3 regions of the Kribbella amoyensis genome follow, and region 2 is predicted to be linked to each of the others. Evidence: riboswitches for the same ligand, from Rfam matches in the RefSeq annotation. Region 2 holds a riboswitch; each other region holds the start of a gene.
The links. Region 2 has a riboswitch for cyclic di-AMP ahead of FB561_RS21955 (CBM96 family carbohydrate-binding protein). Riboswitches for the same ligand answer to the same signal wherever they lie in the genome.

Region 1 (7,018 bases), 2.3 Mb from region 2:
ACGTGGGCCGGTACACAGCGCGACTACGCTGACCGGGTGCAACGGATCAGACGGTGGTTCGCGTGGTGGGTGCGGTACAGCCCGCGCCTGCGCGACGTCGTCTTCGTCGCCTTCAGCCTGCTGACGATCTTCGCCCAGGCCGCGTCGGGTGATCCGGGCTGGCAGCCGCGGGACTGGTTCGTCCTCGCGGCCGGCATCGTTGCCTCGCTGGCGTTGATCTGGCGCCGGCGCTACCCGGTCACGGTCACCCTGATCACCATCGTGGCGACGCTGGTCTCCGGCGTCTTCGTCCCGATGGGCCTGGCTCTGCTCACCCTCGCGATCCGCCGCCGCGACCTCGTCCTCGCCGCCGTCAGCCTCGCGGCGTACGCGGCGTACGTGCTGAACAGTTGGGAGACCAACAGCAATCCACAGATCGGCGTCCTGATCGCGTCCGGGCCGTTCCTGATCGGTACGTGGGTCGCCGTCGGTGCGTACGTCGGGGCCAGGCGGGACCTGATGGTGACCCTGCGGGACCGGGCCGAGCGGGCCGAGGCCGAACGCGAGCTGCGCGCCGAGCAGGCCAAGCTGGGTGAGCGGGCCCGGATCGCGCAGGAGATGCACGACGTCCTCGCCCACAAGGTCTCCCTGATCGCGCTGCACGCCGGCGGCCTCGAGGTGAATCCGGCGGTCGGCCCGGACAAGGTGGAGAGCTCGGCCGGACTGATCCGCGAGACGGCCCGGCAGGCGATGGAGGACCTGCGCGAGGTGCTCGGTGTGCTGCGGACCGACCTCAGCGCGGACGGCGCGGACCTCACCCCGGTACCGACCGCCGCCGACCTGACCCGCCTCGTCGAGGCCTCCCGGGCCGCCGGGGTGAGTGTGCACAGCCTGGTCGACCTGCCGGACGACGTGCCCGCCTCGGTCGGCCGCACGGTGTACCGGATCGTCCAGGAGGCGCTCACCAACGTCCACAAGCACGCCCGCGGCGCGTCGACCGAGGTCGTGGTCCACGGCGCCGAGGGTGACGGCGTCGGCGTCCAGGTCACGAACGTCCGCCCGGTCGCGGCGGGCTCGCTGCTGCCCGGCGCCGGCGCGGGCCTGGTCGGTCTGCGCGAGCGCGTCGACCTGTCCGGCGGGCGGCTCACCATCGGGCCGACCACGGAAGGCGGCTGGCGGGTGGAGGCGTGGGTGCCGTGGTCGGACGGCAAGGAGGCCGAGGAATCGGCCGGAACCGAAGGGAAACGATGACAAGGCTGCTGATCGTCGACGACGAGGCGCTGGTCCGGGCCGGGCTGAAGATGATCCTCGAGTCCGCCGACGATCTCGAGGTGGTCGCCGAGGCCGACGACGGGGCCGACGCGGCCGCGATGGTCCGCGAGCACCGCCCGGACGTCGTGTTGATGGACATCCGGATGCCACGGCTGGACGGGCTCGCCGCGACCCGCGAGGTCCAGGCGCTGCCCGATCCGCCGAAGGTCGTCGTGCTGACCACCTTCGACCTGGACGACTACGTGTTCCGCGCGTTGCAGGCGGGTGCGAGCGGCTTCCTGTTGAAGGACACGCCGCCGCGGGAGCTGGTCCAGGCGGTCCGTGTGGTCGCGGCAGGGGAGGCGATGTTGTCCCCGGCGGTCACGCGCAGGTTGATCGGGCACTTCGCGGCCGATCCGCGGACCGAGCGGCAGCGGGAAGCCCGGGGTCGGCTCAAGACGCTCACCGACCGCGAACGCGAGGTCCTCGCGGCCGTCGCGCGCGGGTTGTCGAACGCCGACATCGGCCGGGACCTGTTCATGAGCGAGGCGACCGTGAAGGCGCACGTCTCCCGGGTGCTGGTGAAGCTGGACGCCACCAACCGGGTCCAGGTCGCGATCCTGGCCCACGACGCGGGCCTGCTCGACGGCTGATCGGGGCAGACAAAAGGGAAACCGGCCGCGCGCCGTCGGAGGGGTGGGGGACGACGACGCACGACCGGTTTCGAAGGATCAGCGACCCAGGGGGGATGGGCGTCTCGCTGATCTGGTGCGGCGGAGCGTTACTTGCGGCCGAAGGCCACGTTCGAGCTCCAGATCTTCGCCTTCGCGACCGGGCGGCCCGGCTTCGAGGCGTGCCACAGCATGTTGCCACCGGCGTAGATGCCGACGTGGTACACGCTGCCGCCACCGCTCTTGAAGAACACCAGGTCACCAGGCTTGGCGGCCTTGCGGCTCAGGTGCTTGGTGGCGGCGTACTGCTGGCGCGACGTACGAGGCAGCTTCTTGCCCGCCTTCTTGTACACGTAGCCGGTGTAGCCGGAGCAGTCGAAGCCGCGCGGGGTGGTGCCGCCGTACCGGTACGGGGTGCCCCGCAGCTTCGCGGCCTCCTTGAGAACCCGGGCCTGGAAGGTCGAGCTCTTGCCGGCGCCGCCGTGCAGCAGGCCGTGGTTCGCGGCGTAGAACAGCGAACGCCACGTGTTCACGGTCATGGTCCCGGTCCGCGGCAGGCCCACGCTGCGCTGGAACTTCGCCACCGCGGTGCGGGTGGCCGAGCCGTACCAACCGCCGGCCGGTACGTCGAGCGAGCGCTGCACGTACCGGACCGCGGAACCCGCGTCGGCGTACCGCAGGTGCGGCTTGGTGCTGATCGGCTTGTTGCCCCGGGCCCACGCGGCCGAGGTGGTCTTCGAGGTACCGGCGGCGTGCGCGGACTCGGCCGGCGCGGCGACGGTGAGAGCCGCTCCACCGGAGACGGCGAGACCGACCGTGAGAACGGCGGCCGCGGCCCGCGGAGTGGCGGGCTTGCTGGTCTTGCGATGCCTGGCCAACGTCCGGCCAGAGGGCCGGGTACTGGACTCGCTGATCTGACTGACGGCGCCATGCAGCGCAGTCCGTCGGGCAGTGACGGGCATGGTTGTCTCCCGACGCCTGCGGAGTTAGCTGTCGGGTTCGGGCTGGGAAATCTCGCCCGGTCCGCTCCCGCGGACTTCACCCCAGGGTCTCGGCCACTCACGGTCGAGACCCAACCTCCTGGGTCCCCCACCCCTGCCAATTGTTGTTTCGAGGGGAACATGTGCGCCCTGGCAGGGCTCGGCGTTGACACACATGCAGTTCGTTTCTTTGTCGAACCGCCGACGACTGTATAACAGAACGATCACGACGCAAACCCTCAAATTGGCAGAGACCGTCCGGAAAGGCCCTGAACGGCTCTCTGACGCGTCAGGGATCCACGGTGAACACCAGGTGTCCTGAGCGTGGCTGAGCGGCCCTCAGGCGCCCACACAGCCGATCTATGTGACCCCAGTCACATTTGACCGTGGCTGTCTGTGACAACGGGCACAGTGCGTGCTCAGGTCACCCTTGGTCGAGCAGTTCGACGAACCGCTCCAGGCCCACGTTCCCGCCTGACAGCACCACTCCGACGCGCTCCGGCAGACCGGTCACCCGGCCGGCCAGCAGGGCCGCCAGCGCACTCGCCCCGCTCGGCTCCAGGACGATCTTCAGCCGCTCGAAGGCGAACCGCATCGCCGCCTTGATCTCGTCGTCGCTGACCAGCGCGCAGCTCTCCATCAGCCGCCGGTTCACCGCGAACGTGAGCTCGCCCGGCGTCGGGATCGCCTGCCCGTCCGCGATCGTCCGCGGGACCTCGATCTCGACCCGCCGGCCGGCGGCCAGGGAGCGGGCGTGGTCGTCGCCGGCGGCCGGCTCGACCCCGATCATCCGGATCCCCGGGCACAGGGCGGTCGCCGCGGTCGCGCAGCCGGCCATCAACCCGCCGCCTCCGACCGGCACCAGCAACGCGCCGAGCGGACCGATCTCCTCGATCAGTTCGAGCGCGACCGTGCCCTGGCCGGCCATCACGTCGTAGTGGTCGTACGGCGGGATCAGGGTGAGCCCGCGATCCTCCGCCAGCTTGGTCCCCAGGGCGGTCCGGTCCTCGGTGTACCGGTCGTACGTCACCACCTCGGCCCCGTACCCGCGGGTGGCGGCGACCTTCGTCGGCGGCGCGTCGGCCGGCATCAGGATCACCGCGCTCGTCCCCGTGATCGAGGCGGCCAGCGCGACGGCCTGGGCGTGGTTCCCGGACGAGTACGCCGCGACGCCGCGCGCCCGCTGGTCCGGGGTCAGTCGGGTCACCGCGTTGAACGCGCCGCGGAACTTGAACGCGCCGATCCGCTGGAAGTTCTCCGCCTTGAGAAAGACCTCGGCCCCGGCCAACGCGTTCAGCGTCCGCGAGGTGAGGACCGGGGTCCGGTGGGCGGTCCCTTCGATCCGCTGGGCCGCGGCCTGGACGTCGTCGAAGGTCAGCATGCACCGAACCTACCGGTCAGCAGGAGATCTGGGTGTCCCCGATGCCGAGGCAGACGTCCTTGCCGTTCCCGCCGTCGAGTACGTCGGTCTCGGGCCCACCGATGAGTACGTCCTTGCCGTTGCCGCCGCGGAGGATGTCGTTGCCGCCGAGTCCGAGCAGCAGGTCTTCGCCGTTCAGACCGCAGAGCACGTCCGGCCCCGGCGTACCGACGAGCACGTCGCCCTTGTTGGTCCCGGTGATCGTGCACGCGGGGACCGGCGGAGGTCCTTCGGCCACCTCGACGGACCCGGCTTCGCAGTTCGTGCCCTGTGGTCGGGCGACTCCCCGCTGGTCCGTAGTTAGTACAGTGCAGGCCGCTGCGGGCACGGCGCCGTTCGCCGGACTGGCGGGCAGTGGGAGCATCGTCTGGGTCGGTCCACCGTTGTTTGTAAGGGCTCCCAGCTGCGGACTGCCGACGTTGCTCTGGTCGCCGGGGCCGGTCAGGGAGCAGCTGCCGTCGCCGTCCAGGTTGTACCCGGTCGACGTCGTCAGCAGCTCGATCCCGCAGTCGCTCGAACCGGTGCCGCCGGCAACGATCGACCCGAACGTGTGCAGCCCGGCCCCGGTCGCGACGTTCCGCCCGACCCCGCCGGCCGTGTTGCCGGAGATCGTCGCGTGCCGCAGGAAGACGTCGTGCGCGAGCGTGTACACCCCACCGCCGGCGGCGTCCGCGCTGTTCCCCGTGACAGTCGAGTTGTCCACCCGTACCTCGCCGGTCGCCGCGTAGATCCCGCCGCCCTGGCTGTCCGGGGCGCCGCTTGCCGTGTTCCCAGTGACGGTCGACCGGACCACGTTGATCTGCGCCGGCGGCGGTCCACCCGTGTTCTCGATGATGCCGGTACTGATGCCGCCGCCCGCACCCGTCCTGGAGTTGCCCGCCACGGTCGACTCCGTCACGGTCACGACCGGCTGGTCGGCCGGCGCGTCCTGGTCGAACAGCACCTGGATCCCACCACCCGTACTGGTCCCCACCGGGTGGTTCCCGGTGATCGTCGAACCCGTCACGGTCAGGTCCCCGCAGGCCGAGCAGACCACGCCGGTACCGCCGTTGTCGGCCACGGTCGTAGCGGTCAGCGTGAACAGGCCGGAACCCTGGCCCGTCGTGCGGACCCCGTCGCTGCCGTTGTCGCTGATCACCGAGTCGGACACGGTGAGTGCCCCGTCGACCAGGCCGACGCCGCGTCCGGTGTTGCTGGTGATGGTGGAGCCGGTGATGTGGACCGTGCCGAGCGACAACGCGACCCCGGTACCGGTGTTCGCGGTGATGGTCGAGTCCGTCAAGGTCAGCAGGGCCCCACCGTCCGGGCTCGCGAGCACCCGGCCGGTACCGCCGTTGTTGCCGGTCGCCGTGACGTCGGTGAGGGTCGCGTCGCCCGAGTGCTTGAGCGCGGCACCGTCGAAGAAGTCGCCGCCGGTCAGCGTCAGCTCCTGCAGAGTGAGGGCGCCGTTGATGTCGGTCGTGTCGAGCACGCGTTCGCCCGCGCAGTTCTGGTCGATCGTCGACCCGTTGCCCTCGATCGTCAGCGGCTGGTCCGACGTACTGTCCAGGTCCCCGCCGGCGTTGTCGTCGTCATCGGCGCACAGGCTGAGCCCGTACGTCGCGGCCGCGGCGAGCGTGATCGTGGTCGGGTCGCCGGCCGAGTTGGCGGCGTCGACCGCCTCCCGGAGCGACGTGACCCCGTCGGCGCCGTTGACCACGTCGGCGGTGGTGGTCACCGTGATCGTGGCGGCCGCGGCCGGTGGAGTCGCGATCAGCAGCGCGCCGATCAGGGTGAGACAGGACAGGACGACACGACGCATCGGTTCCCCCCAAGGCGTTCGCGGTTCCCCCCGGCAACCGGCTTTCCGAGACTTCACGGTCCCACAGGCCCCGGACAGCCGCCAGAGTTCGTAGCATCGCGATGTCAAGAAGGCCGGATCCGCTCCGTACTGATCAGTGAGCGGCTCCCGACGGGGGAGCCGAGAACCGAGGAGACAGCATGAAGTACCTGGTGGTCCTGAACATCAACCCGGCCGTGCTCGAGGCGCTGACGGAGGACGAGCAGCAGGCGATCTTCAGCGGACACGAGAAGTTCCTGGCGACGACCCAGGAGTCCGGCGAGTTCCACAGCACGGTCGCGCTGGCCGAGCCGGCGAAGACCTCGGTGGTGAAGGTGCGCGACGGCGTCCCGGCGGTGACCGACGGGCCGTTCCTGGAGGCGAAGGAGTTCCTGGCCGGCTACTACCTGCTCGACTGCGCGAGCCTGGAGCGGGCGCAGGAGCTGGCCGCGATGATCCCGGACGCCGCGATCGAGGGACTCGGCGTGGAGGTCCGCCCGGTCATCCACGAGGTCGGTCTCTGACCGTCCCGGGACAGCGAGCGGCAGGGCGCCGGAGTGGTCCGGACGCCCTGCCGATCGGGGCTGTCAGGCGGTCTGGTCGTCGACGGCCGCCTCGGCGGCGTTCTTCTTGATCGACTCGATGCCGTTCTGGGCGCTCGCCTTGGTCTGGTAGCTCTCGCTGCTGGTCGCGATCACCTCGCCGTTGCCGGCCTTCAACCGGAACCGGTACTCGCCCGCCTTGTCCTGATACAGCTCGAACTTGCCCGCCATGGGTACCTCCGCGTGTGTGGTCTGACGACGCTTCGGAGCGTAGTCCTCGCGGGGAGTCACCGGATCGTCCGACATGCGATATCCGCCCGAGGCGATGGCGACCGACCGCCGAGCCGTACGGCGTA
Region 2 (7,018 bases):
GGCAGCCGTTGTCCGGCGCGACCGAGATCTCGTCGGCGGAGAAGCACACACTGGCGCTGCTCAAGGACGGCACCGTGGTCGCGTGGGGCCGCAACACCGGCGGCCAGCTCGGCGAGGGCACGATGAAGTCCCGCTCGTACGCGACCCCGGTCCGCGGCCAGGGCAAGGACGACAAGCTGCAGGACGTGTCCCACGTGATCGCGGGCGAGGGGTACAGCGTCGCGGTGATGCAGAACGGCGCGATCCTGACCTGGGGCGCGAACGGACGCGGCCAGCTCGCCACCGGCGATCGCACCGACCGCCGCAAGCCCGGCCCGATCACGGTGGAGAACGGCGTCCCACCGCCGAACTGGGTGACCGCGGTCGGTGCCGGCCGGCGTCACCTCCTGATCGCGCTGCGCTGAACCCCTTGGGCTGAAGGGGATCCGGCTCAGCCGGGGACCGGTGGCGGCTTGAGCTCAGCGGAGCCGAGGGCGTCCCGGAGCACCTGGATCGACGGGTCGCCCGGCCGGAGCTCGGTCGCGCCGACCGGGTCGAAGTCGGTCTCGTTCCAGTAGACCAGCGCCTTCACCTGACCGAACGCGGCCAGCTGGGTCGCCATCATCGCGAACACCGCCTTGCGCTTGGTCTCGCCGAGGTGCCGGTCGACGCCCCACTCCCCCAGCATGATCGGCTTGTCCGGATGCCGTTTGCTCGCCCAGGTGTAGAAGCCGGGCCAGGCCGGATAGCTCTTCTGGACCCGGTCGATCGCCCGGCCGAGACCGGTGGCCCACTCCGGATCGGAGCCGAAGATGTACGGGTCCTCGGCGATCCAGTCGACCACGTCGTCGCCCGGGTACAGGTCCTCGAACCACGGCTGCGAACCCCAGTGCGGCGTCCCCATGTAGTTCATCACCGTGATCGCGTTGGTCACTCCCTGGGAGCGCAGCCGCTCGACCACGTGCCGGTACATCGCGGCGTAGTCCTTCGCCGTGTACCCCGAACCAGGTGCCGGGACGACCTCTTCCTCGGGCTCGTGGTGGATCGTGAGGAAGAACTTCTCCGGGAACGTGGTCTTCAAGTACTGCGCCTCGGCGTCGATCGCCTGGTCCACCTCGGGATCACCGGCGGCGACCTGGGCCCAGGTGCGGCCCATCTCGGGCTTCCAGTTCAGCAGCAGGATCCGCTTCTTCCCCGGTTCGCGGGCGCGCTTGATCATCTCCGCGGTGGGGAACAGCTTGGGGCTCGCGTTGTAGTAGTGCGCGATGTCCACCGTCCGGCCGAGCGCGGCCTCGAACGCGGGCAGCGCCTCGTCCCAGGACTCGTCACCGAGCGGGTTCGCCGCGACACCGAACCACACACCGCACGACGGTACGAGGATCGCGGACACGGTGCACCCGGCCGCGCTCTTCCCGGGCGTCGGCCGATCCGGTGCGGAGCTGGGCCCCGCGACCGATGGTTTGCCGCCCGACGACTTCCCGCCGTCGGACACGATCGCGCAGCTCACCAGCGCAAGAACGACCGCAGCGGCGATCACCGCTGCGGTCGTCAGCCAGCGGCCCCATCGGGGCCCTCCGGCCGGGAAACGCACGCTCATCTGGAGATGTTACTCCGCGCGCCTCCCGAACCGGAGCAGTCCGGATGGCCGGATATCGCCTAGTTCAGGCGACGGGCCAGCGGTCCGCTGTCCAGGACCTCCTGGGCGGCGGACCTGGCACCACTGGACGAGTCCAGCCGGGTCTCGCCGACCGGGTCGAAGTCGGTCTCGTTCCAGTAGACCAGCGCCTTGATGGCCGGCCGCTTGGCCAGTCCGTCGTGCACCGTGCGGAGCATGTCGGCCTTGTTCTTGCCGAACATGGTCTGCTCGTCGACGCCCCACTCACCCAGCATGATCGGCTTGCCCGGGTGCTTGGTGGTGGCCCAGGTGTAGAAACCCGGCCAGTTCGGGTTGGTGTAGGTGTCGGTCCGGTTCACGGCCTGGCCGAAGTCGGTCCACCAGTTCGCCGAGTCACCGAAGATGTACGGGTCCTCCGCGATCCAGTCGACCACGTCGTCACCCGGGTACAGGTCGTTGAACCACGGCTGCGAACCCCAGTGCGGGGTGCCCATGTAGTTCATCACGAACACCGCGTTGGTGACGCCCTTGGCCTTCAGCCGCAGCGCCACGTGCCGGTACATCGCCGCGTAGTCCTTGGCCGTGTAGCCCGAGCCGGCGGCCGGGCGGACCTCGTCCTCCGGCTCGTGGTGGATGCCGAGGAAGAACTTCTCCGGGAACGTGGTCTTCAGGTACTCCGCCTCGGCGTCGATCGCCTTGTCCACTTCCGCGTCACCGGCGGCCACCTGGGCCCAGGTGCGGCCCATCTCCGGCTTCCAGTTCAGCAGCAGCATCCGCTTCTTGCCGGGCTCCCGGGCGCGCTTGATCATCTCCGCGGTCGGGAACAGCTTCGGGCTGGAGTTGTAGTAGTGCGCGATGTCGACGGTCCGGCCGATGGTCGACTCGAACGTCGGCAGCGCCTGGTCCCAGGACTCGCTGCCGAGCGGGTTCGCCGCCGCACCGAACCAGGCGCCGCAGGACGGCACCAGCTTCTCGGACACCGTGCACCCGGGACCGGCCGTCGGGGTCGACGTCGGCGCCGTAGTAGTCGGGGTGACCGTCGGTTTGGGGGTCGTGGTGGTCGGCGTGGACGTCGGCTGCGTCGTGGTCGGCGTCGTCGTCGGCTTGGTGGTCGTCGGCGTCGACGTCGGGGCCGTGGTCGGCGGCTTGGTCGGCGACGTCGTGGTCGTCGGCGCCGAGGTCGGCGTGGACGGCTGCGGGGAGCCGCCGCCCTTGACGTAGCTGATCTCCAGCTTCGACTGCTTCACGCCGGACTCGCGGGCACCGAACACGGCACCGCCCCGGCCGACCGGCTGGGTGATGGCGAGGTTCAGCGTGCCGGCCTGGGTCACCGCCGCGGACACGTCGATGCGCAGCTGCGCCGACCTGCCGTCGTCGTCAGCCGTCGTGACGGTCGCACCCGGGGTCGGCGCGGTCGCCGCGGTGACGCTCTCGGTCCAGCCGCCCGGCGCCTTGGAGACGCGGATCTTGCTCGGGTTGCTGGTGGTGAGCCGGTTCAGGACCAGGGTGGCCTTGCGGCTGTAGCCGTCCGCCACCGCGGGCACGGAGTACCGGACGAAGCTGGTCGACTCACCCTGCTTGACCACGAGGCGGGTGGACCAGCCGTGGCGCTGGGTCGGCGACTTGGTGGAGACGTACGCGTCGGCGGTCGGGTTCACGCCGACCGGGGCCGGATCCTGGGTGGGCGTCAGGGCGGCCACGCCCAGCCCGGCGGTGGTGATCAGCAGGCTCACGCCGGCGACGATCGGGACGATCGTGCGACGGCCGGCCTTGGCGACCGGCTCGTTCAGTGCGTCGGAGGGAACGGCAGCGCGATGTCGTGCGTGCCGACGGGAAAAGGCATCCCCCATGAGGGGCAAGTCCTTCCTGCACGCCTGTGAGGTTAGCTGTCGGGCTCGGATCGGAAGTGTTACCCGGCCGCGGGGGTGCGGCTTCGCCCCAAGGACCGGCCGTGGGCGTGGCCGGTCCGGAGAACCTGTGGTTTCCCCACTTCCGCCCTCGGATGCCATTGAGGGGTCACCGGCCCGGAGGGCGGAACTCGGCGTTGCGAGCCGGCGGAGTACTCGGTCTGCTGGCCGCCCCCAGGCCGGTCCAGGCGCGGGTGAGCTTACGCAGGTCCGCGCGCGGGCCTCAAGACATCGGACGGCGCCCTTAACATCACTCTCGGTAGCCGATTTACCCAGCGTTACATCACAGCTGGATAACGGCCCCGAAAGTGACGCAGCGTCGACCATGTCCGGGTATGCGGACACCGAGGGCAACTATTCGAACTTGCTCCGAGGTCGAGATCCGCCGACTCTTTACATCACACCGGGCCTGTCGCGAACCTTTCCACCACTGCTCAAACGCTTGCTTCGCAAGGGTTTCCGCTACGACCGGGCCAACCGGCGTCGCGCGTGCGAGACCGCCAGGCCGTCGATGATCCGGCCCGCGGCGTCGACCGCCGCGGCCACTTGCAGGCTGTCACGACGATTCTCCTCCGCCGAGACCGCGTGCCCCTCGGGGTCGGCGAGCACGGCACTCAGCGCCGTCTCGAACGAGGACCGATCCTCACAGAGTGTGACCAGGCCCAGCTTTCCCATCCGGCGGGAGAACTCCTGCTGGTGCTGGTCGATGTGCTCGCCGAGCAGCGGGTCACGCGGCACCACGATCGGCTTGCGGCCCTGCCGGCGGACCTCGAGCATCGTGGCCGGACCGCCGTGGCTGACCACGGCGGTCGCCTGCCGCATCCGGTCCTGCAACTCGGTCCAGGCGATGATGCCGACGCCCTTGGCCCGGCGCGGTGGCATGCTCCCGCCGTACTGGACCAGGGCGCGCAGCGACTCGTGACCGGGCTGCTCCAGGTAGTCGTCCAGCCAGCCGATCAACCGGTCGAACCGATGGTGATCCGTGCCCAGGATGACCAGGACATCGAGCTGGTCGGCGTTCTCGGCGGGCATCACAGCAACCTCCCGACCACGGTGGAATCGGCGTACAGCTCCTGCTGCTCGTCCCACTGGACGAGCATCCGGCTGGTGAACGGTTTGCACAGCCGCGCGGTCAGCGGGGCGTGGTCGATCCGGTCGAAGACCTCGATGTAGACGGTCGGGATCCGGCCGAGCTTGCCGAGCACGAAGAACGGCAGCGCGACCCCGGCGCCGGTGGTGACGATGACGTCCGGCCGTTCCCGGGCCAGCACCCGGACCGCGAGCACCGCGTTGCGGACCAGGTTCTTCAGGCTGCGCGTCGTCGGGTGGTACGCGTACACCGTGCGCTGGCCGGCCAGCAGCGACTTGCCGTCCTCGGTCGCGAAGGTCACCCAGCACACGTCGCGCTGCGACCACCACGGCCGCAACGTCATCAGCTGGGCCAGGTGACCGCCGCTGGAACACACCATCAGGACCCGGGTCGACGCCGCCAGCTCGTCGTCGGTCTGCGGGGACTCGAGAGTCGTCATCGTGCCTCGTTCACCATGCCGGCGCCGACCGTCCGGTTCGTCGCCTCGTCGATCAGCACGAACCCGCCGGTGGACCGGTTCCGCTTGTACTCGTCGCACAACAGCGGCTGGGTGGTCCGCAACCGGATCCGGCCGATGTCGTTCAGGCCGAGGTGGTCCGCGGCCATGTCCCGGTGCAGGGAGTTCACGTCGAGCCGGTACTGCAGGTCCTTCACCATCGCCCGGGCCGACCGGGTGGTGTGCTTGATCGCGAACTTCTGGCCCGGGCGCAGCGGCGCGTCGTCCATCCAGCAGACCATCGCGTCCACGTCCTGGGTGACCGTCGGGGCGTTGTTGACCCGGCAGATCATGTCGCCGCGGGAGACGTCGATCTCGTCGGTCAGCCGGATCGTCACCGACATCGCCGGGAACGCCTCCTCGACCGGGCCGTCGGCGGTCTCGATTGACCGGATCGTCGTACTGAACCCGGACGGCAGCACCATCACCTCGTCCCCGGCCCGCAGCACCCCGCCGGCCACCTGACCGGCGTACCCGCGGTAGTCGCGGTGGGTGTCCGACTGCGGCCGGATCACGTACTGGACCGGGAACCTGACGTCGATGAGGTTGCGGTCGCTGGCCACGTGCACGTGCTCGAGGTGGTGCAGCAGGCTCGGCCCCTCGTACCAGTCCATCCGCTCGGACCGGGTGACGATGTTGTCGCCGACCAGCGCGGACACCGGGATCACGGTCAGGTCCCCGATGTCCAGCTTGGCCGCGAACTGGGTGAAGTCCGCGCGGATCGCCTCGAACACGTCCTCGGCGTACCCGACCAGGTCCATCTTGTTGACGCACAGCACCAGGTGCGGCACGTGCAACAGGGTGGCCAGGAACGCGTGCCGCCGGCTCTGCTCCAGCAGGCCCTTGCGCGCGTCGACCAGGATCAGCGCCAGGTCCGCGGTGGAGGCGCCGGTGACCATGTTCCGGGTGTACTGGATGTGGCCCGGGGTGTCCGCGACGATGAACTTGCGCCGTGGTGTCGCGAAGTACCGGTACGCGACGTCGATCGTGATGCCCTGTTCGCGTTCGGCCCGCAGGCCGTCGGTCAGCAGGGCCAGGTTCACGTAGTCGTCGCCGCGGTCCCGGCTGGCCCGCTCCACCGACTCGATCTGGTCGGTGAACACCGACTTGGTGTCGTACAGCAGCCGGCCGATCAGGGTGCTCTTGCCGTCGTCGACGGATCCGGCCGTCGCCAGTCTGAGGATGTCCACGATCAGAAGTACCCTTCGCGCTTGCGATCTTCCATCGCGGCCTCGCTGAACTTGTCGTCGCCCCGGGTGGCGCCGCGCTCGGTGATCCGGGTACTCGCCACCTCCGCGATCACCTTGTCCACCGTGTCCGCGTCCGACCGGACCGCCGCTGTCAGCGACGCGTCCCCCACCGTCCGGTACCGCACGGTTGCCGTGAACGTCTCCTCGTCACCGCGCGGCCGGCAGTACTCGTTGGCCGCGAAGAGCATCCCGTTCCGCTCGAACACCTCGCGCTCGTGCGCGTAGTAGATCGACGGCAGCTCCAGCCGTTCCCGGGCGACGTACTGCCAGATGTCCAGCTCGGTCCAGTTCGACAGCGGGAAGACCCGGATGCTCTCGCCCAGGTGGATCCGGCTGTTGTACAGGTTCCACAGCTCGGGCCGCTGGTTCTTCGGGTCCCACTGGCCGAACTCGTCGCGGAACGAGAACACCCGCTCCTTCGCCCGCGCCTTGTCCTCGTCCCGCCGGGCCCCGCCGAACACCGCGGTGAACTGGTGCTTGTCCAGCGCCTCCAACAGGACCGGGGTCTGGATCCGGTTCCGGGTCCCGTCCGGCGGCGCCTGCACCACGCCCCGCTCCAGCGCGTCCGGCACACTCGCCACCACCAGCTGGACCCCGAGCTCGGCGACCCGCCGGTCCCGGAACTCCAGGACCTCGGCGAAGTTGTGTCCGGTGTCGACGTGCATCACCGGGAACGGGATC
Region 3 (7,018 bases), 2.1 Mb from region 2:
GCTCGCCGCAGATCGACCTGACGCGCGACGAGGTCCGCGTCATCGGGCGACCAGGTGGTCGTCGCCTCGGCCAGCCGGACCGCGAGCGCCTGCTGCCGGCGGGTACCGCGCTGGTTGTTCAGGATCGTCTTCCGCACGATCCCGAACATCCACGCCCGCGCGTCCGACGCCTGCCGCGGTACGTCCTCCAGCCGCCGCCAAGCGACCAGGAACGCCTCCTCCACGACATCCTCGACCTGCGCCTCGGGCGCCCGCCGCTGCACGAACCGCACCAGGTCCCCGCAGGTCGCCTGGTACAACGCGACGAACCGCGACTCCCGGTCGTCCACTGGGTTGCTCATAGCCCGTACCTGTCCACCACCCACCGAGATGTATCGCAGCGTTTGTTACTCGGGAACGAGCGAGCTAGTACGCCGCAGCCGCCCGACGCGGGGGAGGAAGCGCCCGGTCCGAGCGGCGTACGCGGGATAGCTCTCGGGATGAGCCTTGAGCAGGTACGGCTCCTCGACCACGCGGACCTGCAGCTCGATTGCCACCAGAAGCCCTGTGAGCCCGGCCAAACCGAGCACGTTGGGAACCATCAACGTCAGCCCGACAGCGGTCAGGATCATCGCGCTGAAGACCGGATTCCGAGCCCACCGGAACGCCCCACCCGTCACCAACTCGGTCCGCTCACCCGCATCGACCCCAACCCGCCAGGACCGCCCCATCGCAGCCTGCGCCACCACCGTGGCAACCATCCCCGCAACGGCGATCCCCAGGCCCGCCAGCTGTAGTGCCCGTCCATCGTGGATGCTCTCCAGCCCAAGCAGCGCCGCGATCGGTACCAGCAACCCGATGACGATGGCAGCCGCGAACAAGACCCCCGCCCACCACGCCGCCGACCCCGGCCGCCCGGACAGACCGCGGAACCCGGCGTCCCCAGTACGCCGCCGATGCACCACAGACCGAATCCCGAACGCGACGGCGAACCACACGACGTACAGCACCAACGCAGTAACGGCGGCCATGACGCGGTCCTCCCTAGGAACTGAATGTCATGCGTGGGCGGCGAACTCGTGCTCGGCGTGCCCGACCGGCTCGAGCTGGAAGGTCGAGTGCTCGACGTCGAACTGCCCCGCCAAAGCGCTTTGCAGCCTGTCCAGCAGCTGCGGCGCGTGCCCGTCACCGAAGCAACCCGCCTCGACGACGACGTGCGCGGTCAGTACCGGCAGCCCGGACGTGACGGTGTGAACGTGCAGATCGTGGACGTCCCGGACGTGCTCGACTTCCAGGATGTGCGCCCGAATCGCGTCCAGGTCCACGTCCGACGGCGCCGCCTCGAGCAGTACGTTCGTGGCCTCACGCAACAACTTCACCGCGCGCGGCACGATCACCACCCCGATCAGCAGCGAAACGATCGCGTCGACCCGGGTGAACCCGGTCAGCGCGATCACCAACGCGCCGACCAGAACCCCCACGGAGCTGGCCGAATCGGTAGCGACCTCGAGGAACGCCCCGCGCAGATTGAGGCTGGCCGTCCGGGCCCGATAGAGCAGCCCGACCCCGATCAGATTCCCGACCAGTCCGACCACCCCGAAGATCGCCATCCCACCGGCTTCGACCTCTCCGGGCTCGATCAGGTGCCGAATGCCCTGGACGACGATGAACCCGCCCATTCCGATCAGGATCAGCCCGTTCACCGCGGCCGCGAGAATCTCCGCCCGCGCCCACCCGAAGGTCCGCCGTCCACTGGCAGCCCGCGCCGCCAGCAACGTCGCACCCAACGCGAGCCCGACCCCACCGGAATCGGCCAGCACGTGCCCGGCATCGGCAAGCAACGCGAGACTCCCGGTCACGGCAGCCCCGAAGATCTGCACCGCCGCGATCACCAGCGCGATCACGAGCGTCGCAGCCAACACACCGCGGTACCGCCCCGTCGCGGTACCGCCGTGATTGCCGCTCATCGTCCGGCCATTTGAACATCTGAACAACTCTTCATATAACGGACGATAGCGGGCCAACGACGAACTGTCGACCCGTGCTTGCTCAGCCGAGGTGGGAGGAAGTACTCCTCAGTCGAGGCAGAACTCGTTGCCCTCGATGTCCTGCATCACGAGGCACGACTCGTTGACGCCGTCGGCCCGCAGCAGCCGTACGCGGCCCGCGCCGAGCGCGACCAGGCGTGTGCATTCGGCCTCGAGTGCGGCCAGGCGCTCCTCACCCACGAGCCCGGTGCCGACTCGCACATCGAGGTGCACCCGGTTCTTCACGACCTTGCCCTCGGGGACCCGCTGGAAGAACAACCGCGGACCCACCCCCGACGGATCGACACAGGCGAACGCCGACCCCTGGTCCTCGGCCGGCAGCGTGCGATCGAAGTCCGCCCAGGAAGCGAAACCGGCCGGTGGCGGCGGCACGACGTACCCGAGAACCTCACACCAGAACCGAGCAACCCGCTCAGGCTTCGCGCAGTCGAAAGTCACCTGAACCTGCTTGACCGATGCCATCGGCCCACCATAGATCGACCGCCCGTACCGCGGTCTCGGCATGGTGAAACCAGCCGTCCGAAAGCCGGAGTATCTTCGCGGGACCCTCTGCACAGACCGTGACGAAACCCCGCCCGCGGACCATCCGATTACCGGTGTCCTTCGACGGACAGTGACAGTTGCAGCGGTACCGGGTCCACGCTGCTCGTCACGCTGTGTCGATCAGACTACCCCGATGGTTGCGGGAAGTAGTTTTTCGAGCCTCCGTTACCGAGTTGAGACCCTGTCGCGAGTGTGCGTATGCTCACCGGCGCCTGGCCACGGAACTGGGGACCGGATGCCGGCGAGTGACGAATACCCGCCGACTCGCAACGCCGAGTTCCGCCCTCCGAGTCGGTGACCCCTCCCATCCAGCATCCGAGGGCGGAAGTGGGGGACCCAAGGTTCCCGGACCGGCCCGTGGCGCTTCCGCGCGCCTCGGTGCGGTCCTTGGGGCGAAGTCGCGCCAGCGACAGGGCAGCTTCCAGCCCGAGCCCGACAGCTAACCTCACAGGCGTGCAGGAAGGACTGTCCCGATGCGGGATGCATTTTCCCGTGCGCGCGCACAACATCGCGCTGCCGTCCCCTCCGACAAACTGAAGGAACCGGCCGCCAAGGCCGGACGCCGCGCAGTGATCCCGATCCTCGCCGGCACCACCCTTGTCCTCACCACGGCCGGACTCGGCGTCGCGGCGTTGACGTCCGACAGCGTCCCGGCCCCGGTCAGCCTCACGGCCACCGCCGACGCGTACGTCCACACCAAGTCGCCCACCCAGAAGCACGGCTGGTCCTCCCGGCTCGTCGCCAAGCTGAACGAGTCGACCAGCTTCATCCGGTACTCCGTGCCCGCTGCGGCCGACGGCTACGACCGCAAGGCCACGCTGGTCCTGACCCGGCTGACCACCAGCAACCCGGCGAAGCTCGCGGTGTCGAAAGCGCCGAGCGGCTGGACCGAGGCGGTCACGTACTCGACCGCACCGAAGCCGGGTACGCCCTTCGCGACCGTGGCCGACGACGGCAAGTCGGCGCAGGTACGGATCGACGTCTCCCAGGGCATCACCCAGGCCGGTGAACTGAACCTGGCCCTGACCCAGCCGTCCGGAGCCGGCGGCACCGTCTTCGGTTCGCGCGAGTCCGGGCTGAAGCAGTCGAAGCTCGAGATCAGCTACGTCCCCGACGGCGCGACCGGACCCGCGCCGACATCGGCGCCCACCTTGGTGCCCACGTCTGCTCCTACCTCGGCACCCACGTCAGCTCCCACCTCGGCCCCGACCTCGGCTCCCACTTCGGCGCCGACCTCGGCGCCGACGACGGTGAAGCCGACCGCGTCGCCGACCACGACGTCACCCAAGCCGACCGCGTCGCCGACGACCACGTCGCCCAAGCCGACGGCCTCGCCGACGACCTCGAACCCGACCACCCCGCCGGCGACCGGCCTCGCGCCGTCATGGAACCCGTCGGGGTCGCACCGGCTGACGTTCCAGGACGAGTTCAACGCCGCCACGGTCGACACGAACAAGTGGGAGCGCGGCTGGTTCAAGGAAGGCATCTCGGACGGTGTCAACAGCAACAATCTCCAGTGCTACGACTCCAACCAGGTCTCCCAGTCCGGCGGATACCTCAACCTGGCGCTCGCGAAGCGCCAGGCGTACTGCCGAGGTGCGACCAAGGAGTACGTGTCCGGCCTGGTGAACACCCGGAAGTCGTTCAACCAGCGGTACGGCTCGTTCGAGGCCCGCGTCTGCCTGCCAGACGGAAACGGCGACGGCCGGGTCGACGGCTTCCCGGCCTGGTGGACCAACGGCCCGTCCTCGGTGCCGTGGCCCGAACACGGCGAGATCGACATCCTCGAAGGCATCGGCGGCGGTACCAAGGCCTCGCTGCACCACGGCAACCCGGAGTACCACGGCGGCGTCTACTCGTCCTCGCCACTGGTCGGCTGCCACAACTTCGGCTCCCAGTGGACTAGCAGCGGAGTCACGTTCTACTACGACGGCAAGCCGCTGTGGTCCCACAGCTTCAACGGCCCGGATCCGCAGTTCCTTATCCTCAACTACGCAATCCGCCCGAACGCAGGCGAAGCAATCACCCCCGGAACCGCCCTCCGAGTCGACTGGGTCCGCGTCTGGTCCTGACACTCTCGACGTAACGTTCACCCCGGCACCTCACCGCAGGTGCCGGGGTGACGTCGTGGCTGACGGCGGCATGTCACTTCCTGCAACTCGCTAGCCGCGAGGCAGGCCGGTCGGACACACTCGGTCCTCGTCCGCAGGTAGAGAGCGAGCAGGGAGCGAGTGCACCATGGGCTTCTTCGAACGAGGTATCGCCGTGACCGCCGCAAGTGCGGCCGTCATAGGACTCTGCCAGTCCACCGCGTCGGCAAGCGTCCAATGGACCAACGACACTTTCGACGTCTGCGCCCCTTTCCCGTACGACTACTCCCCGTCCGCCGGCTTCCCGTGTACCAACCGGTCCTACGGCGGGATCGTCTGGGGCAACCGGACCGCCCGAATCCAAGGCGCCGTCACCGACGACTGGAGACTGAACTCCTCCACCGTCGTGTACTTCGACGCCTTCGCCGGATCCACCAAGGTGGAAGGCACCGTCCGCAGATCGGAAGGCAACTCAGTCTCGTTCAACTTCTACATCGGCGACCCAGACCTCGTCGGCGGAATCGACCGCATCAGAATCCAGGTCTGCCACTACCGCCCACCCACAGACCCCATCGGCAAATGCTCCACCCAATACAACGAAATCAGAGACTGATCTCCGGAAGCCGCGCGCGAAGAGGTCGACCGGCTCGCTACCGAGCCGGTCGCAGTTCACACCATTGGGACCACAGCCGTTGCTGCCACCCTCCAAGCACCCACACCGCTCGTCCGGCGGCGCCAAGGCCTATGCAGGGCGATCGCCACTCCTCGGCCCTGCGGCAGCTGTTCAACCGCCAACTCGACCAACTCGGCCAGCTCTGGCACTGCCTCGCACCGGCCGACACTACGACCCCAGCCAAGCCTTCGCGCAGGAGGCCAGCAACGCCGCGGAACCCCGTCTCGCCCTAGGCACTCAGCTTCGCGCGGAGACGTTCTGTTTGCTCAACGAGCGTGGTACGGAGCTGCTCGAGGGCTTCGATCTTGGTCCGCAGAGTCATCAGGCGCTGTTCGTAGACCGCGAGCGCCGCTGCACAAGGCGCCTCGTCCAGATCGGGTGAGCGGATGCAAACGCCGAACTGGCTGATGTCGTCGATGGAGAGCCCGGCGCCGAGCAGGACACGGATGTTGTTGACCACGTCCACGACCTCAAGAGCGTAGCGACGGTAGCCGTTGGACTCCCGGTCAGCAGCGATCAGCCCACGCTGTTCGTAGTACCGCAGCGAGCGGACGCTCACCGCTGTGCGGCTTGCAAGTTCGCCGATCCGGAGCCCTTCGCGACGATCGTCAGAAGAAGCCATGCCGCTAGTCTGCCCCACCACGAACTGGTCCCGCGTCGCGTTCACGCCGTCCATCACGCGATTGCGTGACTGCACCGTCGACCGGCTCGAGCACGACGACCGGGATACGCCGGCCCGCCGCCTTCGCGAAGTCAGCGAACGCTGGCATGCGACGAACCTGTTCACTCCAGATGAGTTCGCGTTCGGATCCGAAGGCAACGCGGGCGGTGGCCTCTATCAGCGTGGACCCCACCTCGACGGTCACCGCGGAATTCTTCGTGACATTGCGGTACCAGGCCGGAGGCTGACGGCTCCCGCCAAAGGTAGCGAAGACGGCAAAAGCGTTACCCACTGCGTGATACATCAGCGGATTAGTCCGTCGACGGCCGCTCACCGCTCCGGTATGACTGACCAAAATGATCGGCACGCCCTGGTCAGGATCGAAGCCGGCCAACAAGGGCGGAATCGGGCGCCCTCGCGCCAAATCCTCCTCGGTACTCCACCGCACGAACCCCGCACCCGACCGGAACTCCGTCACAATCCGCCGGTTCCACTCACGAATATCAGCAGGCATACCCGCAACCTAAAACCCTGACACCAACGACAGGGTCAAGCCAGCGACATGGTCAGCTGCCTGTCACCGCTCCCACTTGAGCCCCAACGAAGCCTCCCGCGACGAACTGTCGCTCGGCCGTGACCACTATGTTTCATCGAAGATCTTGCTCGACAGGAGCCTCAAGGAGCCGAGCCTCCCAGCGGGCGCCAACGATGCGCTGACGCGCCCCGGTTGCTCTCGTCGCGGGTGGGCTCGTCCTCGACCCCACGCGCGACTACCAGCCCACCGGCAGACCACCCGGACCGACCCCAAACAGACCGACAGCCGTACCCACGAATCGTAGGTTCAGCTGTCGCCTATGTCTTGAGACATCACAATGGTAGGCCTGTCGGGACTGTCCGTCTAACGGTGTTTCTGGCCCGACGCGCCGACTGTGGTGGTTGGTGGGAAAGGTGCGGCAATGACCGCGACACTGCCGGATGTGGCAGGTAAGAAGAAGCAGGGTAAGGCGTCGGCCGAGGAGCTTGC

Region 1: linked by a shared signal. The riboswitch ahead of FB561_RS11420 (C40 family peptidase) and the one ahead of FB561_RS21955 (CBM96 family carbohydrate-binding protein) in region 2 are both predicted to bind cyclic di-AMP.
Region 3: linked by a shared signal. The riboswitch ahead of FB561_RS12350 (glycoside hydrolase family 16 protein) and the one ahead of FB561_RS21955 (CBM96 family carbohydrate-binding protein) in region 2 are both predicted to bind cyclic di-AMP.

What each region holds. Positions count from the first base shown of each region.
Region 1 is NZ_VIVK01000001.1:2,393,446-2,400,463, forward strand. It holds gene FB561_RS11410 (sensor histidine kinase) at 37-1,230, shown strand; gene FB561_RS11415 (response regulator) at 1,227-1,883, shown strand; gene FB561_RS11420 (C40 family peptidase) at 2,012-2,863, opposite strand; cyclic di-AMP (ydaO/yuaA leader) riboswitch at 2,863-3,027, opposite strand; gene FB561_RS11425 (threo-3-hydroxy-L-aspartate ammonia-lyase) at 3,306-4,262, opposite strand; gene FB561_RS11430 (right-handed parallel beta-helix repeat-containing protein) at 4,279-6,102, opposite strand; gene FB561_RS11435 (YciI family protein) at 6,282-6,644, shown strand; gene FB561_RS11440 (YegP family protein) at 6,708-6,893, opposite strand.
Region 2 is NZ_VIVK01000001.1:4,655,669-4,662,686, reverse strand. It holds gene FB561_RS21965 (RCC1 domain-containing protein) at 1-404, shown strand, start outside; gene FB561_RS21960 (glycoside hydrolase family 26 protein) at 431-1,576, opposite strand; gene FB561_RS21955 (CBM96 family carbohydrate-binding protein) at 1,636-3,444, opposite strand; cyclic di-AMP (ydaO/yuaA leader) riboswitch at 3,452-3,648, opposite strand; gene FB561_RS21950 (glycosyltransferase) at 3,964-4,533, opposite strand; gene pssD (PssD/Cps14F family polysaccharide biosynthesis glycosyltransferase) at 4,533-5,030, opposite strand; gene cysN (sulfate adenylyltransferase subunit CysN) at 5,027-6,271, opposite strand; gene cysD (sulfate adenylyltransferase subunit CysD) at 6,280-7,018, opposite strand, start outside.
Region 3 is NZ_VIVK01000001.1:2,602,979-2,609,996, forward strand. It holds gene FB561_RS12330 (RNA polymerase sigma factor) at 1-341, opposite strand, end outside; gene FB561_RS12335 (methyltransferase family protein) at 387-1,010, opposite strand; gene FB561_RS12340 (cation diffusion facilitator family transporter) at 1,038-1,901, opposite strand; gene FB561_RS12345 (VOC family protein) at 2,055-2,489, opposite strand; cyclic di-AMP (ydaO/yuaA leader) riboswitch at 2,876-3,038, shown strand; gene FB561_RS12350 (glycoside hydrolase family 16 protein) at 3,044-4,642, shown strand; gene FB561_RS12355 (hypothetical protein) at 4,809-5,273, shown strand; gene FB561_RS12360 (MerR family transcriptional regulator) at 5,563-5,955, opposite strand; gene FB561_RS12365 (nitroreductase/quinone reductase family protein) at 5,960-6,508, opposite strand; gene FB561_RS12370 (IS256 family transposase) at 6,951-7,018, shown strand, end outside.